DNA from 3 places in the Bacillus sp. JJ722 genome. Region 1 is predicted to be linked to each of the others. Evidence: riboswitches for the same ligand, from Rfam matches in the RefSeq annotation. Region 1 holds a riboswitch; each other region holds the start of a gene.
The links. A riboswitch is a leader RNA that binds a small molecule or an ion and turns the genes downstream of it on or off. The one in region 1 is predicted to bind S-adenosylmethionine.
Positions count from the first base shown of each region.

Region 2: it holds a riboswitch for S-adenosylmethionine, as region 1 does, so the genes downstream of both, V7014_RS15830 (methionine ABC transporter ATP-binding protein) here and V7014_RS21910 (methionine ABC transporter ATP-binding protein) in region 1, are expected to answer to the same signal.
Region 3: it holds a riboswitch for S-adenosylmethionine, as region 1 does, so the genes downstream of both, V7014_RS11835 (trans-sulfuration enzyme family protein) here and V7014_RS21910 (methionine ABC transporter ATP-binding protein) in region 1, are expected to answer to the same signal.

Region 1 covers NZ_JBALMO010000224.1:9,405-14,321, forward strand. The annotation lists gene sufC (Fe-S cluster assembly ATPase SufC) at 1-71, opposite strand, end outside; gene V7014_RS21895 (hypothetical protein) at 388-540, opposite strand; gene V7014_RS21900 (MetQ/NlpA family ABC transporter substrate-binding protein) at 1,047-1,895, opposite strand; gene V7014_RS21905 (methionine ABC transporter permease) at 1,934-2,602, opposite strand; gene V7014_RS21910 (methionine ABC transporter ATP-binding protein) at 2,595-3,623, opposite strand; SAM riboswitch class I at 3,748-3,859, opposite strand; gene V7014_RS21915 (O-acetylhomoserine aminocarboxypropyltransferase/cysteine synthase family protein) at 3,984-4,917, opposite strand, start outside.
Region 2 covers NZ_JBALMO010000124.1:8,623-13,539, forward strand. The annotation lists gene V7014_RS15815 (iron-containing alcohol dehydrogenase family protein) at 1-407, opposite strand, end outside; gene V7014_RS15820 (MetQ/NlpA family ABC transporter substrate-binding protein) at 436-1,275, opposite strand; gene V7014_RS15825 (methionine ABC transporter permease) at 1,294-1,965, opposite strand; gene V7014_RS15830 (methionine ABC transporter ATP-binding protein) at 1,955-2,962, opposite strand; SAM riboswitch class I at 3,097-3,202, opposite strand; gene V7014_RS15835 (YbaK/EbsC family protein) at 3,482-3,949, shown strand; gene V7014_RS15840 (DEAD/DEAH box helicase) at 4,120-4,917, shown strand, end outside.
Region 3 covers NZ_JBALMO010000083.1:18,236-23,152, forward strand. The annotation lists gene V7014_RS11830 (bifunctional homocysteine S-methyltransferase/methylenetetrahydrofolate reductase) at 1-716, opposite strand, end outside; gene V7014_RS11835 (trans-sulfuration enzyme family protein) at 802-1,935, opposite strand; SAM riboswitch class I at 2,027-2,128, opposite strand; gene V7014_RS11840 (phosphatase PAP2 family protein) at 2,260-2,931, opposite strand; gene dapF (diaminopimelate epimerase) at 3,011-3,991, opposite strand; gene helD (RNA polymerase recycling motor HelD) at 4,150-4,917, opposite strand, start outside.

The DNA of each region.
Region 1 (4,917 bases):
ACACCTTTTAGAATTTCTTTATCCTCAATTGAAACATGTAAATCTTTGATTTTTAATGTAGAAGATGCCATATATTTATACCTCCAACAATTTCTTGTGAACTTTTGTATTTTTTGGTAAAATCATTCTCAATTTATTCTCATTACAATATTATAACAAATGAAAAGTAGAAGCAACTAATAATGCCTTATTTTCCACTATGTATATAGTGGAAAAGAAAAACACCTTAAAAGTATGTGTTTGTCAGGTTCATGCTTACGCATTCTTTACTTATTCTTAATATTACTCGTTTCCATTCATTCGAAATATGTCAGTCAGCAAATGATAATTTATTGATACTCTTATCATTCGAAAAAGCCAGCGCTACTAACACTGACTTTTCCTTTCCTATTTAAATACCCGACGACTGTATTCATTTACGATTTGTGACTCGAGCCTATAACTTCTTTCTCTTCGTCTTTCCACTCTCATTCTCACGTCTAAATTACGGCTATATTCATTATAACCTACTCCGTGTGATAGCTGCAAAGCCTTCTCCATATTCTCTGTCACTGTCAAATCCAACTCATTTGAGTTAATAATGAACCAATCCTTTCATTTGTCGGCGTTTGCATTAGCAACGCCTTATTTACAGTTAAGATTATCATCACACTGGTTTTCCACTCAAATGGTATATACCCGAAAATTTAGTACATAATCACAATTAAGCCAGATTCACGTTATCACACGTTATTATTCATAAAATTACTCGTAAATACTCTTAAATAGAAACGGATTTGAATATTATTAGGAGAAGACTCTTTTTGATGAAGGGGTTGTCCAATAAATCCTATTTGCTATCTTTGTTTGATCGATGGGAAAGTAATTCTTACGATTTTTAAGAAGATACATGGGGTTTCATCTAGACAGAAAGCGCCAAATGTAGGCATTCTTGCATAACAGCCGGGTTTATATATTTCACGTAACCTACTCCGGAGGACTTACAAAGCGTAAAAGGGCGTTCGAAAAGTGATTGAAAATCACTTTTCGGACAGCCCCTTAAACAATTACTTAGATACAGGAAGTACTGCACCTTTATATTCTTTTTTAATGAAGTCTTGAATTTCTTTAGAGTGAAGAACCTCAATTAACGTTTTAATGTTTTCATTGTTTTCATCGCCTTTTCTAACCGCAACAATGTTTACATATGGAGATTCTGATCCTTCAATAGCAATAGCATCTTTCAGTGGATTTAAGCCAGCATCAATAGCAAAGTTTGAGTTGATGACAACTGCATCGCCTTCACCATTGTTGAAAACTTGTGGTAATAACGCTGGTTCAATATCCGTTTTAAACTTTAATTCCTTTTTATTTTCAACGATATCTTTTTGTGTAGCTGCTGTTTTATCAATTCCGTCTTTTAACTTAATTAAGCCTTCTCTTTCAAGAAGAGATAGAACACGACCATGGTCAGCTACAGAGCTGCTCATAATAATTGTTGCGCCTTTTGGTAGATCTTCTAATTTCTTATATTTCTTAGAATATACGCCGATTGGTTCAATGTGAATACCACCAGCATTGACAAAAACATACCCATTCTCTTTAATACTCAACTCAAGGAAAGGAATGTGTTGGAAGTAGTTTGCATCTAACTCTCCTTCTTCTAACGCCTTGTTGGGAATAACGTAATCATTGTACTTCTCGATTTTCAAATCAATTCCTTTTTCTTTTAGAAGCGGTTGTGCCTGTTCTAAAATTTGAGCATGAGGTACGTTAGATGCACCTACTGTTAATGTTTTTGAGTCCTCTTTACTTGTACCTTTATCTCCAGATTTCTCATCGGAGCTTGTACCACATGCAGTTAAAGCCAATAATAATGAAAATGCCAGAACTAAAAATAAACTAATCTTCTTCATCTACTAAAACTCCCCTTTTCTCAATAGCTTAATTTATATTATCTTTTGTCAACTTTAGAAGTTGCAAAATCACCAATAAACTGAACAGCAAATACAATAATTAAAATAATAATTGTTGCAATTAAAGTAACATCATCTTGTCCACGTTGGAATCCATCCAAGTAAGCAACATTTCCAAGTCCACCAGCTCCAATAACACCTGCCATCGCTGTTGATCCAACTAAAGCAATCGTCGTTACCGTAATACCTGAAATGATTGCTGGCATTGATTCTGGTATCAATACTTTGAAAATAATTGTGCTTGTTTTCGCTCCCATGGACTTAGCAGCTTCAATAACACCTTTATCTATTTCTCGCAATGCAATTTCAACCATACGAGCATAGAATGGAGCTGTACCAATAATTAACGCTGGTAACGCTGCTTTAGCCCCAATCATGGAACCCATGATCATCTTTGTGAAAGGGATTAATAATACGATTAAGATGATGAACGGAATACTACGGAATATATTCACATACGCTCCGACAATCGTATAAACAAATTTATTTTGCCATAGGTTTCCTTTTGAAGTTAAAAATAAAACCAAACCTAAAAGTATGCCAAATATAAAGACAGCAATCACAGAAACACCTGTCATAAACAACGTTTCATATGTAGCTTCCCTCATTACGTCCCAATCTACATTAGGAAAGTATTTCTCAAGCATTAGTAATCACCTCCACGCCTACTCTACGTTGATTCAAGAAATCGATAGACTGCTTCAGCTCAGAATCATTTCCATCTATATGAAGGAACAATGTACCATAAGAACCTTTTTGAGTCTGTTGTATTTTCCCTTGAATAATATTGATATCAAATTGAAAATGACGAATAAGTTCATTAACAACTGGTTTCTCAGCGTCATCGCCGACAAATGTAAGTTTTACAACATGACCTGTTTTATACTTCTGTAACAAATTCTCAATTGCTTCCGTTGTTTCTTCAGGATCTGTTAACTGTTGGACAAAACGTTTCGTTATGTCTTGTTGTGGATTTTTAAATACTTCTAGTACATCGCCAATCTCTACAACTCGACCTTTTTCCATTACTGCTACACGATGACAAATCTTTTGAATAACATGCATCTCATGCGTAATTAATACAATCGTTAAATTTAACTTCTTATTAATATCTACCAATAAATCTAAGATGCTATCGGTTGTTTGAGGGTCTAATGCTGAAGTGGCTTCATCACAAAGCAGTACCTTTGGATTATTAGCCAATGCTCTAGCTATACCTACTCTTTGCTTCTGACCACCACTCAGTTGAGATGGATAAGCATCTCCTCGACCTTCTAAACCAACGAGCGAAATCAATTCATCTACTCGCTTTAGACGTTGACTTTTCGGGACACCCGCAATTTCAAGCGGAAATGAAATATTTTCTCTTACAGTCCTTGACCATAATAGATTGAAATGCTGAAAAATCATTCCGATTTCATGGCGGGCTGCTCGTAGTTTAGCACCTTTGATAGCAGATATCTGTTGGTCTCCTACGATAATCGTTCCTTCTGTTGGAACTTCTAAGCCGTTTAACATACGAATCAATGTACTCTTTCCAGCACCACTATAACCAATTACACCAAAAATTTCGCCTGCATCAATATCGATTGACACTGAATCAACAGCTTTAAGTTTATCTTTTAGCCCTTGTGAAAAGAGCTTTGTTACTTTACTAATTTTTATCATGATCAATCACCTCTTTGTCTCAAACTAAAGACAAATATTTATTTACTAAAATTAATTTACCTTAAAACAACAAAAACCTTTCTGCTGAAATGAGCAGAAAGGCATAATAATTTAAGGGTCCTTTCTCTCATCTGTCAAAGTAGTCTATACTTTGTGTGAATTGGCACCATTTCAAAAATTCATTTGACGGTTGCCGGGCTTCAAAGGGCACGTCCCTCCACCACTCTTGATAAGAGTTTTATCGCAATATTTAATTAATATTTACAAATAAATATTTTAGTAAAGTGATTTTATCATTAATAGTATAAGGCTGTCAATTGAATTCTGAAAATAAACCCTTTACCTTTTTATGGTAATGAGTTAAACTGATGTTGAGTGTAATGAGGTAACACCTGTTGCAATTTCAATTGCATTCTCTAAATCAGCGATAATATCATCAATATGTTCAATGCCGATTGATAATCGCACTAAGTCTTCTGTAACACCTGACAGCTCCAAATCTTCCGTAGAAAGCTGTTGATGTGTTGTACTTGCTGGATGAATAATTAGACTCTTCGCGTCACCCACATTTGCTACATGACTCCAAAGCTTCACATTGTTAATTAACTTAGCACCTGCTTCTCTTCCGCCTTCGATTCCAAACACAACAACTGCACCGGCGCCTTTCGGTAAATACTTCTCAGCAAGAGCATGATCCTTATGTTCCTTTTCTCCTGGGTACAATACCCATTTAACAGCTGGATGTGCTTTCAAATACTCAACCACTTGCTTCGTATTGGCGATATGCTCTTTCATTCTCACATGCAATGTTTCTAGCCCTAAACTAAATTGGTATGCACTGAATGAACTTAATGCTGGACCTAAATCACGTAGTAACTGAACACGTGCTTTAATGATGAAAGCAGCAGCACCAATCGCTTCACTATAAACCAAATTATTATAGCTTGGATCTGGCGTAGTAAATCCAGGGAATTTCGGTGAATTCCAATCGAATTTACCACCATCTACAATAATTCCACCAAGTGTTGTACCATTTCCTAATAGCCATTTAGTTGCTGAATGGATTACAATATCAGCTCCATGTTCAATCGGTTTGCATAGATATGGTGTAGCAAATGTATTATCAATAATTAATGGAATACCGTTTTCATGAGCTATACTTGCTACTTTTTCAATATCTAATATGTGTAGACTCGGATTGCCAATTGTTTCAGCAAATACTGCTTTTGTTTTATCATTAATAGCCGCTCGGAAGTTTTCAGGATCTTCTGGATTTACAAGATGCACCTTAATT
Region 2 (4,917 bases), on a different contig from region 1:
GTGCCTAGATCATCATAAATGACACTAATGGGTGTCCATGGCGAACAGTTAGATGCTAGCGTTGGAATCAGAACGGATGGTTTATGGGAAACGTGACAAGCAGCTTTGACTAGATCGAGTATTTTTCCACCACCTATACCAATTACTGCATCAAATCCATTTTCTTTCACTAATGCGGCAATGAAATCAATCTGACCTAATGAACATTCACCACTATATATGTAAGTTTGATAGGACACGCTAGTGAATTTCGGAAAGAAAGACATAGCAGCTTGCCATGACTTCTGTCCTTGAACAATCAAGACTTTTTGAAAACCACGCTCTTTTAGCTTAGCTTCTAATTCGTTCAATATTCCTTCTTGTAAGATGTATTCACTAGGTGCTCCATGAACTGAAAAAGTCTCCATATTCATCACTCTTTTCTAGATCTTTTTCTTACTTCTTCATCCATTCAGGTTTTCCAAAGCCTTCAAATTTTTCATCGATAACTTTTTCGAAAGCATCTGATTCTACTATTTCTTTAATATCTTTAGCAAATTGAGCATCTTTGTTTTTCTCTTGGATTGCTATGATATTACGGAATGGGTCAAGCATGTTTTCAAGAGCTAATGCAGTTAGTAAGTCGAATTTTGCTGCTAATGCAAAGTTACCAGGAACAGCAGTTAAGTCAGCACTATCAATTGAACGAGGGAGTTGACCAGCTTCGATAGGTTGGAATTTTAAGTTTTTCTTGTTTTCTACAACGTCTTTTTCTGAAACAGTTAGTATATCTGCTTTTTCATCAATCTTGATTAAGCCTTGATCTTGTAATGTTGTAAATGCACGTGCAGCGTTTGTCGGATCATTTGGAATTGTAATTGTCGCGCCATCTTTAATTTCATCTAATGATTTAAATTTGTTAGAGTAAATACCCATTGGTGCAGTAGGAACTGTAATAAGACCTGCTAAATCTACTTTGTTTTCCTTAATGAAATTTTCTAAGTAAATGCTATGTTGGAAAAGGTTCGCGTCAATATCACCTTTATCTAATGCTTTGTTTGGTTGAACATAATCACTGAATTCAACGATTTTTACTATATAGCCTTTTTCTTCCAGGCCAGGAATGATGGCTTCTTTAACCATGTCACTGTATGGTCCGGCAGTTGCACCAAACTTAATTTCTTTCTTATCTTTCTCTGCACCATCACTTGATGCATCGTCACTTCCGCAAGCCGCTAGGGCTGTAACTGTTAAAATAGCTAGTAATAATATAAAGCCTTTGTACCATTTCTTCATGAATGTCTCCTACTTTCTTTATCTTTTATCAACAGCTTTGGAGATAAAATCGCCAAGTAGCTGAATTAACTGGACTAAAATAATTAATATAACAACAGTTGAAATCATTATCGTATTATCGTAGCGGTAATAACCAAATCGAATCGCTAAGTCCCCGATTCCGCCTCCACCAACAACACCAGCCATAGCAGAGAATCCTACTAAACTGATTAATGTCAATGTAACACCTGATATAATGCTAGATCGTGCTTCTAGTAATAGCACATCTTTAATAATCATCCATGGTGTTGCACCAGCTGCGATGGCAGCTTCTATAACACCTTTATCAATTTCTCGAAGTGATGTTTCCACAATACGAGCAAAGAATGGAATGGCAGCCACTGTTAAAGAAACACTCGCAGCAGTTGGTCCAATTGTGTCACGTACTAGAAACTCTGTTAATGGAATTAAAGCAACTAGTAATATGATAAATGGAATAGAGCGAATTAAATTGACTAGAAAGCTTAAGATATTTTGAAAAACACGGTTTTCCCAAAACAACCCTTTATCGGTTATGTAGAGAAGAACACCTATTGGTAGACCGAGTATGACTGCAATTACAGATGATAGGGCAATCATATAAATGGTTTCACCGAACGCTTTATTGATATCTGGGACTAGTTCAATTAGATGAGCGAAATCAAAGCCCATTACGTAACACCTCCACTTGCGCTTGTCGTGTTTGAATATACTGAAGCGCATTTTCTATTTCGTTACCTTTAAGTTCCATTATGAAAATGCCTAAAGGTAAATCTTGAATATATTCAATCGAACCATGCAGGAAGTTACCTTTTACATTAAATTGCTGCAAGGTATCAGATATAATGCCTTCTCCTGCAATCGTTCCTTTGAAGATAATCTTTACAATCGTTCCTCTACATTCATTGAGAATAACTTCTGGAACATCGAAAGAAACAACACTTTCGATGAATTCCTTCGTTAAAGCTGCTTGAGGGTTAGCGAATACCTCGTATACAGAACCTTCTTCTATGACTCTTCCATCTTGCATAATAGCCATTCGATTGCAGATTTCCTTCACTACGTTCATTTCATGGGTAATCAATACGATTGTTATATTGAGTTCTTTATTTATTTTCTTTAATAGATTTAATATGGACTTTGTTGTTGTCGGATCAAGAGCCGAAGTTGCTTCGTCACACAGCAAGACTGTTGGATCATTGGCAAGCGCCCTTGCAATTCCTACACGTTGTTTTTGACCACCACTTAGTTGGGCTGGATATACATCGCGCTTATCAGCCAAACCGACCATTTCTAGTAAACTTTCCACACGAGCATTTATTTCATTAGAAGGAACTCTAGCTGCTTTTAATGAAAAGGCAATGTTCTCGAACACGGTCATTTGACTAATTAAGTAGAAGTGTTGAAAGATCATACCGATTTTTAATCGTGCTAGTCTTAATTTATGAGAGTTTAAGGATGTTAAATCAATTCCATCTACAGTAATCGTTCCAGAAGTTGGTCGTTCCAATAAATTCATACAACGTAATAAAGAACTCTTACCTGCACCTGAGTAACCCACAATTCCGTATATGTCTCCTTTTTCAATCGTTAGTGAAACATCATCGACTCCTTTTACCTCTTTTTTCTTTGTTTTATAAATCTTCGAAACATTTTGAATATTAATCATGTCATATTCTCCTTTTTTCTTAAGCGGGGTCACCCGCTCCAAAAAGGGCCGGTGCGATTTTACACGTTGCTATTTTTTTAATAAAAAAATGCTCCTTTCAACTGAAAGAAGCATCGAAACAATATCTTTATCTCGACTTATCTTTCAGAATGAAAATCATTCTGCAGGAATTGGCACCTTCCCAAATTGGGGGTTGCCGGACGTCATAGGGCCTAGTCCCTCGGTCGCTCTGGATAAGTTATTTTTTATAAAGTTTTTTAAGTAATTTGAATAATACTTCGGTATTTTCGTTTTGTCAATACAAAAAAATTTAAAATTTCTAATAGTAAACGCTTACTTTATTGGTGGTTCAGATAAAAATAGTAGTTATAAATTTTTTCTAATCAAGGAGTATTAGGAAGAGTAATGGTTCTCTACTAGAGAAGAAATTAGTTTTTTTGCATTCGTTTCTTCTTGTTGTATAATTTTTACATATATCTTTAGTTAATACGGTAATGAAAGAAAGGAATGAAAAGGTTAATGGCAATTGAAAATGTAAGAGAATACTTTAAACAATTTCATTTACAAGATCAAATTCGTGAATTTAACCAATCAAGTGCGACAGTTGAACTTGCTGCTATGGTGCTAGAAGTAATTCCTGCTAGAATTGCTAAGACGCTGTCTTTTAAAGATGGTGATAGTGCTATTTTAGTTGTAACAGCAGGTGATACTAAGATTGATAACAAGAAATATAAAGATGAATTTGGCAATAAGGCAAAGATGTTAAATCCGGATGAAGTATTAGAGTTTACTGGACACGCTGTCGGAGGTGTTTGTCCTTTTGGCTTAAAGCGTGATTTACGTGTCTATTTGGATGAATCAATGAAGCGTTTTGATACGTTATTTCCAGCCTGCGGAAGTAGCAATTCCGCTATTGAACTGACTTGTGATGAATTGCAAACCTATTCAAAAGCAGAGAAGTGGGTGGATGTTTGTAAACTTGCATAAGGTGAATAGGAGGAGATGTTCACAATTTTTGAAGGGCATCTTTTTTAACGGAGTTAGAGCATATAACAAAATGAAAATTTTATTTCCGGGGGAATAGTTTTGATAGTTTTACGTGTTATGCTTAGTCGAGAACGAAATAAAAATATTAAATCACATAAATGAGGTTAAACATGAGCACAATTACTTTTCATTCATTTCCATTGAGCAAGGAAATATTGAGAGCATTAGAAAGTTTACAATACAAAGAGCCAACTGAGGTACAAAGCAAAGTAATACCGGTTGCCTTAAAACAACAAGATCATGTAGTTAAATCACAAACGGGGAGTGGTAAGACTGCATCTTATGCAATCCCTATTTGCGAAATGATAGATTGGTTAGAGAATAAACCGCAAGCTTTAGTATTAACACCAACGAGAGAGCTCGCAGCTCAAGTAAAAGAAGATTTTACGAATATTGGTAGATTCAAACGAATTAAGGCAGCCGCAATTTACGGAAAACAATCATTTGCGAAACAAAAATTAGATTTAAAACAAAAAACACATGTAGTGGTGGGAACGCCAGGGCGAGTTCTTGATCATATTGAGAAAGGCACACTTCAAGTAGAGGCTTTAAAATATTTAGTAATTGATGAAAGTGATGAAATGCTTAATATGGGTTTTATTGATCAAGTTTCTGCTATTATCGAACAGCTTCCTAAGGAGAGAATGACAGCATTATTCTCTGCAACTTTACCAGAGGATGTTGAGCGTCTTTGCTCTTCTTATATGAATGAACCAACTTACATTGAAATAAAAGCAAAAGGATTAACGACGGAGAATATTAACCATGTTCTTTATACTGTTGAAGAAGATGAGAAACTAGCATTGCTTCGTGATCTTACTATCCTTGAAAACCCTGATAGCGCCATTATTTTCTGTCGTACGCAAGAGCGTGTGAAGGAATTGTATGAAGAATTGGATGTGTTAAAT
Region 3 (4,917 bases), on a different contig from region 1:
AATCTACCATCAATGTACTCTGGTAAACTAGCATTTGGATATGCACTTAAAACTCCTTTCGTCGGTAGAGGAACTTGTTCCAAAGCGCGAATCGTATGATGAGGACCTAAACGACAGTTCACACCAACAACATCTGCTCCTTTGTCTTCTAAAATAGGCACCGCTTCACTTAAATGCATACCATTTTGCAAATACCCTATTTCATGAAGTGACACATTCGCAATAATCGGTATTGTTGTTTCTTGTCTTGCAATCTCTAATACCGTTTCCATTTCTTCAAAATCATAGAATGTTTCTAGTATAAGCCCATCTGGATCTTCTAATAGTAAACTAAATAATTGTTCTCTGAAATTTCTTTTAATTTCATCTAAGGTAATATCCGACTTTCGTAAACTTCTTGTAGCTCCAATCGTACCAAAGACAAAGTGATGCTCTAAAGCGGCACTTTTTGCTATTCTCATTCCTTCTCGATTAATGGAAGATACTTTATCGTCTAATCCGTAGCGTTTTAACTTATAGTGGTTCGCCCCGTACGTATTCGACTGAAGAATATCAGCACCTGCATGAACATACGCTTGATGTACGCTCCTTACTAAATCAGGATTAATAATATTTAACTCTTCATAGCATTGGTCAACACCAGTTGAATATAGAAGAGTGCCCATTGCACCTTCACCTATTAAAATTCGATTCTGTATTTCATCACGAAAGTTCACGAAGTATTCACCCCAAATTATTTGTTAGCAACTCAATATTCTATTAACCTTGTATTATGAATGTATGATTTTTTACTGGCTACATTTATTTAAAAGCTTGCTCCAAATCAGAAATTAGATCTTGCACGTTTTCTATACCTACTGAAAATCGTAATAAATAATCACTTACACCTTTTTCTTCACGATATTCTTTCGGAATATCAGCATGTGTTTGTGTAGTTGGATATGTGATCAGTGATTCTACACCACCTAAACTTTCAGCAAAACTAATAACCTGAACATGCTTTAATAAATCTGCAACTATTGATACCTCAGTAACTTCAAAGGAGATCATCGCTCCAAAGCCATTACATTGCTTCTCCATAATTGATCTTCCAGCATGATTTGCTAAACCTGGATAAAATACTTTTTTCACTAATTCATGTTGGGCCAGCCATTCAGCAATTGCTTGAGCATTTTCTTGTTGACGTTCCATTCTAATTGCTAATGTTTTCAATCCTCGTAATAATAACCACGAATCTTGAGGTCCAAGGATCGTTCCTGTACTATTTTGTAATCTGCCTACCTTTTCGCTTAATTCTTCAGTTGCCGTAACGACTAAACCACCGATAACATCATTATGTCCTCCAATATATTTAGATGCACTATGAATCACGATATCCGCACCATATTGAATTGGTTTTTGTAAGTATGGGGTTAGAAATGTGTTATCGACTATAGTTAATAAATTATTTTCTTTCGCTAACTTACTAATTGCCGCTAAATCGGTTATTTTCATCAACGGATTTGTAGGTGTTTCAATAAAAAGGGCAACTGTTTTATCTTTAATGGCTGCTTCAACATCGCTTAAACACGAAGTATCAACATAAGATGCTGTAATTCCATAATTATTAAATATTTCTTCTAATATTCGATACGTGCCACCATATAAATCGTCTGATATAACAATATGATCACCAGATTTAAAGAGGAATAAAACGGTTGTAATAGCCGCCATACCTGAAGAAAAAGCAAAACCAGCATCTCCTTCTTCCAATTCAGCAATCGCTTCTTCTAATGCCTTCCTTGTTGGATTAGCCGTTCTCGAATAATCAAATCCAGTGCTTCTACCAAGCTCCGGATGCTCGAAGGTTGCATTTTGATAGATTGGTGTACTTATGGAACCTGTTGTTGGATCTTTCTTTTGACCAGCTTGAACTAATTTTGTTTCAATATTCATGTTCATCCCCCATTAACTTCAACTTTACTAATACAAAAAACGCCCCTTCTAATGAGAAAGAGCGCTAGTAATATTACAAACTTTAACTTCGCTCTCATCGACTAGAATTTTATTTCTACTGGCATTGGCACCGTTCATAAATGATGGTTGCCGGGCATCGTAGGGCCAGTCCCTCCGCCTCTCTAGATAAGAGTTTTTTATTAAATTTTTTGATATTTCATTTTTTATATCATAATGATGAAATGAGTATTTGTCAATCTGTTTTATTGCAACTTGTAAATATTATATCTAATCCTTTTCGTAAACATTGCAAAAACCTATGAATTAAGACGCTTGTTCACGTCTAAATTCATAGTAATTTAAGGCTAGTCCACATAGGCAAACCCAAAATCCTCCGGCTGCAAATCCAGCAATTACATCACTAGGATAATGTACACCTAAATAAATGCGGCTTATGCCAATTAAAAGCACAATAATCGTAAACAAAACCGCAATCAATATATCAAGTAATTTATTTTTTGCAACTTTAGCTAACACAACTGCTAAAGTAGTATAAAAAATAAAAGAAGCCATGCTATGACCGCTAGGAAAGCTGTATCCCTGTTCTACAATCAACGGGTAAAAGTCAGGACGTTCTCTTTGAAACAACCATTTTAAATACGCGTTAAATAATCCACCTAAGCTCGATGAAAGGATTAAGTAAACAGCATAACGTTTTTTATAAAAGAAAAAAATAGTGGATGTAATGAGAACACCGAGTGTAAGGCCAAGCTTTCCACCTAGAAATGTGATTGCTTTCATAACAACTGTTAATTGATCAGAAATATGGCCTTGAAAAAACTCAATGATTTTATAGTCAAAGCTTCGTAATTCATTTGCTTTTAATCCATCAACCAATCTTAAAAACACATAAGAATAAACAGCAATCAGGCACGCGATAAAAATAATATATTGAATATTTTTCTTAGTTAGTCTTTCTGCTCTGATAGAATTCAAATTTCTTTCTCCTTTTGCGATGAATACAATATATTTAATTCATTCATACGTTCCCTTTGTTTTCAATAAGCAATATTTTTCACAAATATTTATTTACATACAGTTGACAAGCTTCTTGCATTGCCTGATATGCTAGCAATTCTTCTGGAAACTCTATTTTATCTGTAATTGTAAATGCGTTTAAGGTATCACGCATTTCTACATGTACTTTAAACTCATATGTTGCATTTCCAATTAGATCAATCGAATAGGAATCATTTTGTTTATGAACTTGACAATTCACTTTTCCACCAGGATTATAAACAGAAATGATTTCTTCAACATTATTTTCTCCTTGTAAACACGTAACAAGTGTAGAAGCACTCATTGCAGTACCACATGCGTTTGTAAATCCTACGCCTCTTTCAAATGTTTTGACAAAAATGCTACCACTTTCAAGTAGCTCCACAAAACTTACATTTACGCCATCAGGAAAATAAGGATTTTCTCCATTTACATACGTTGATAGTTTTTCTTGCACGCCACTTACTAATACTTCCGAATCAACAATTGAAATAAAATGTGGATTCGGAACCGCTACAGCCGTAAACTTTAATTCCGGCGCTAACTCAGCTAGCTCCTGATTGATGAAAGTTTCACTTTCTACATTGAAAGGTAAATCTTTAACAAGAAACGAGACAGGCGAGATTTCCACTTTAAAAGTAGGAATATTTTCAAAAATATCTTCTGTTTGCTCCACTGCTAGAACTGCTTTCATAGTCTCAATTGAAAGTTGCTGCTTCCCTAATAATTCACAAGCATATCGTGCTATACAACGTAATCCATTTCCACACATAGAAGCTTCTGATCCGTCAGAATTAAATACGCGCATTTTACCATCCGCTACATCGCTTTTTTGAAAAAATAAAATACCGTCAGCACCAATTCCCGTTTCACGATTACACAATGTAAGTGTTAACTGTGCTCTTTCTTTATCTGATAACTGTATTGGATGGCTATATTCATCTAATATTAAAAAATCATTACTTGAACCATGACATTTCACAAAATTCAATTGCATATTTATCCCCCACCTATGTATGTTTCTGTATTGTACATATTACTATTATTGTAACAAAGATTATAGTAAGGTGTAGAAATTTTGACAACTCTAAAAGATTGAAATTTTGATGAGCTTCTAACCACTACACAAGGATGACTGATGATGAAATGTTACATCTAATCTTGAATGACGTCATATACTGAGATAGGAATTCGCTTCATAAATGGTGTTTTCTCACTGGAAGCAAATACATGCAACTCATGCATCGCTCTTGTACAAGCCGTATAAAATAGCTTCCGTTCAACGCTTCTTTGATTCGAATAGTTAGAAGCGTCATAAATAATCACTGCATCGAATTCTATTCCTTTTGCTAAGTATGCAGGTAAGACTAAGATGCCTTTTGTGAATGTATATGTCGTTTGACTCATGTATTGAATATTTACATCTTTAACGAGATGTTCATATGCTCTAGTACTTTCTTCAGCTGTTTTACATATAACAGCAATAGTTTGATATTGAGACTCTTGTAGATTATTTAATAACTGCACTAGTTTTGAATGAAATCCCTCTTCATTTGTTACTTTTGAATATGTTGGTTTTTTGCCGTTTCGATTAAACGCCTCTATTGCCTCTCCACCCTGAATAATATACTTTGTAAAATCAATAATTTGTCTAGTGGAACGATAACTTTTTGTTAACACCATATTCTCTTGTTCATTTGCTTCAAATATTTCGCTAGACAGTAAAGAAGATGCATGTAGCGTATGAGCAAAAATTGCTTGATTGAAATCACCTAAAATCGTCATTTTACAATATGGGAACCATTGTTTCAGTACAGCAAGTTGAAAAGGTGAGTAATCCTGAGCTTCATCAATGAATAAATGACGAATCATGGTGTTCATTTTTTTCCCTTCTATTTTTTCTTTTAAGTACAAATAAGGCGT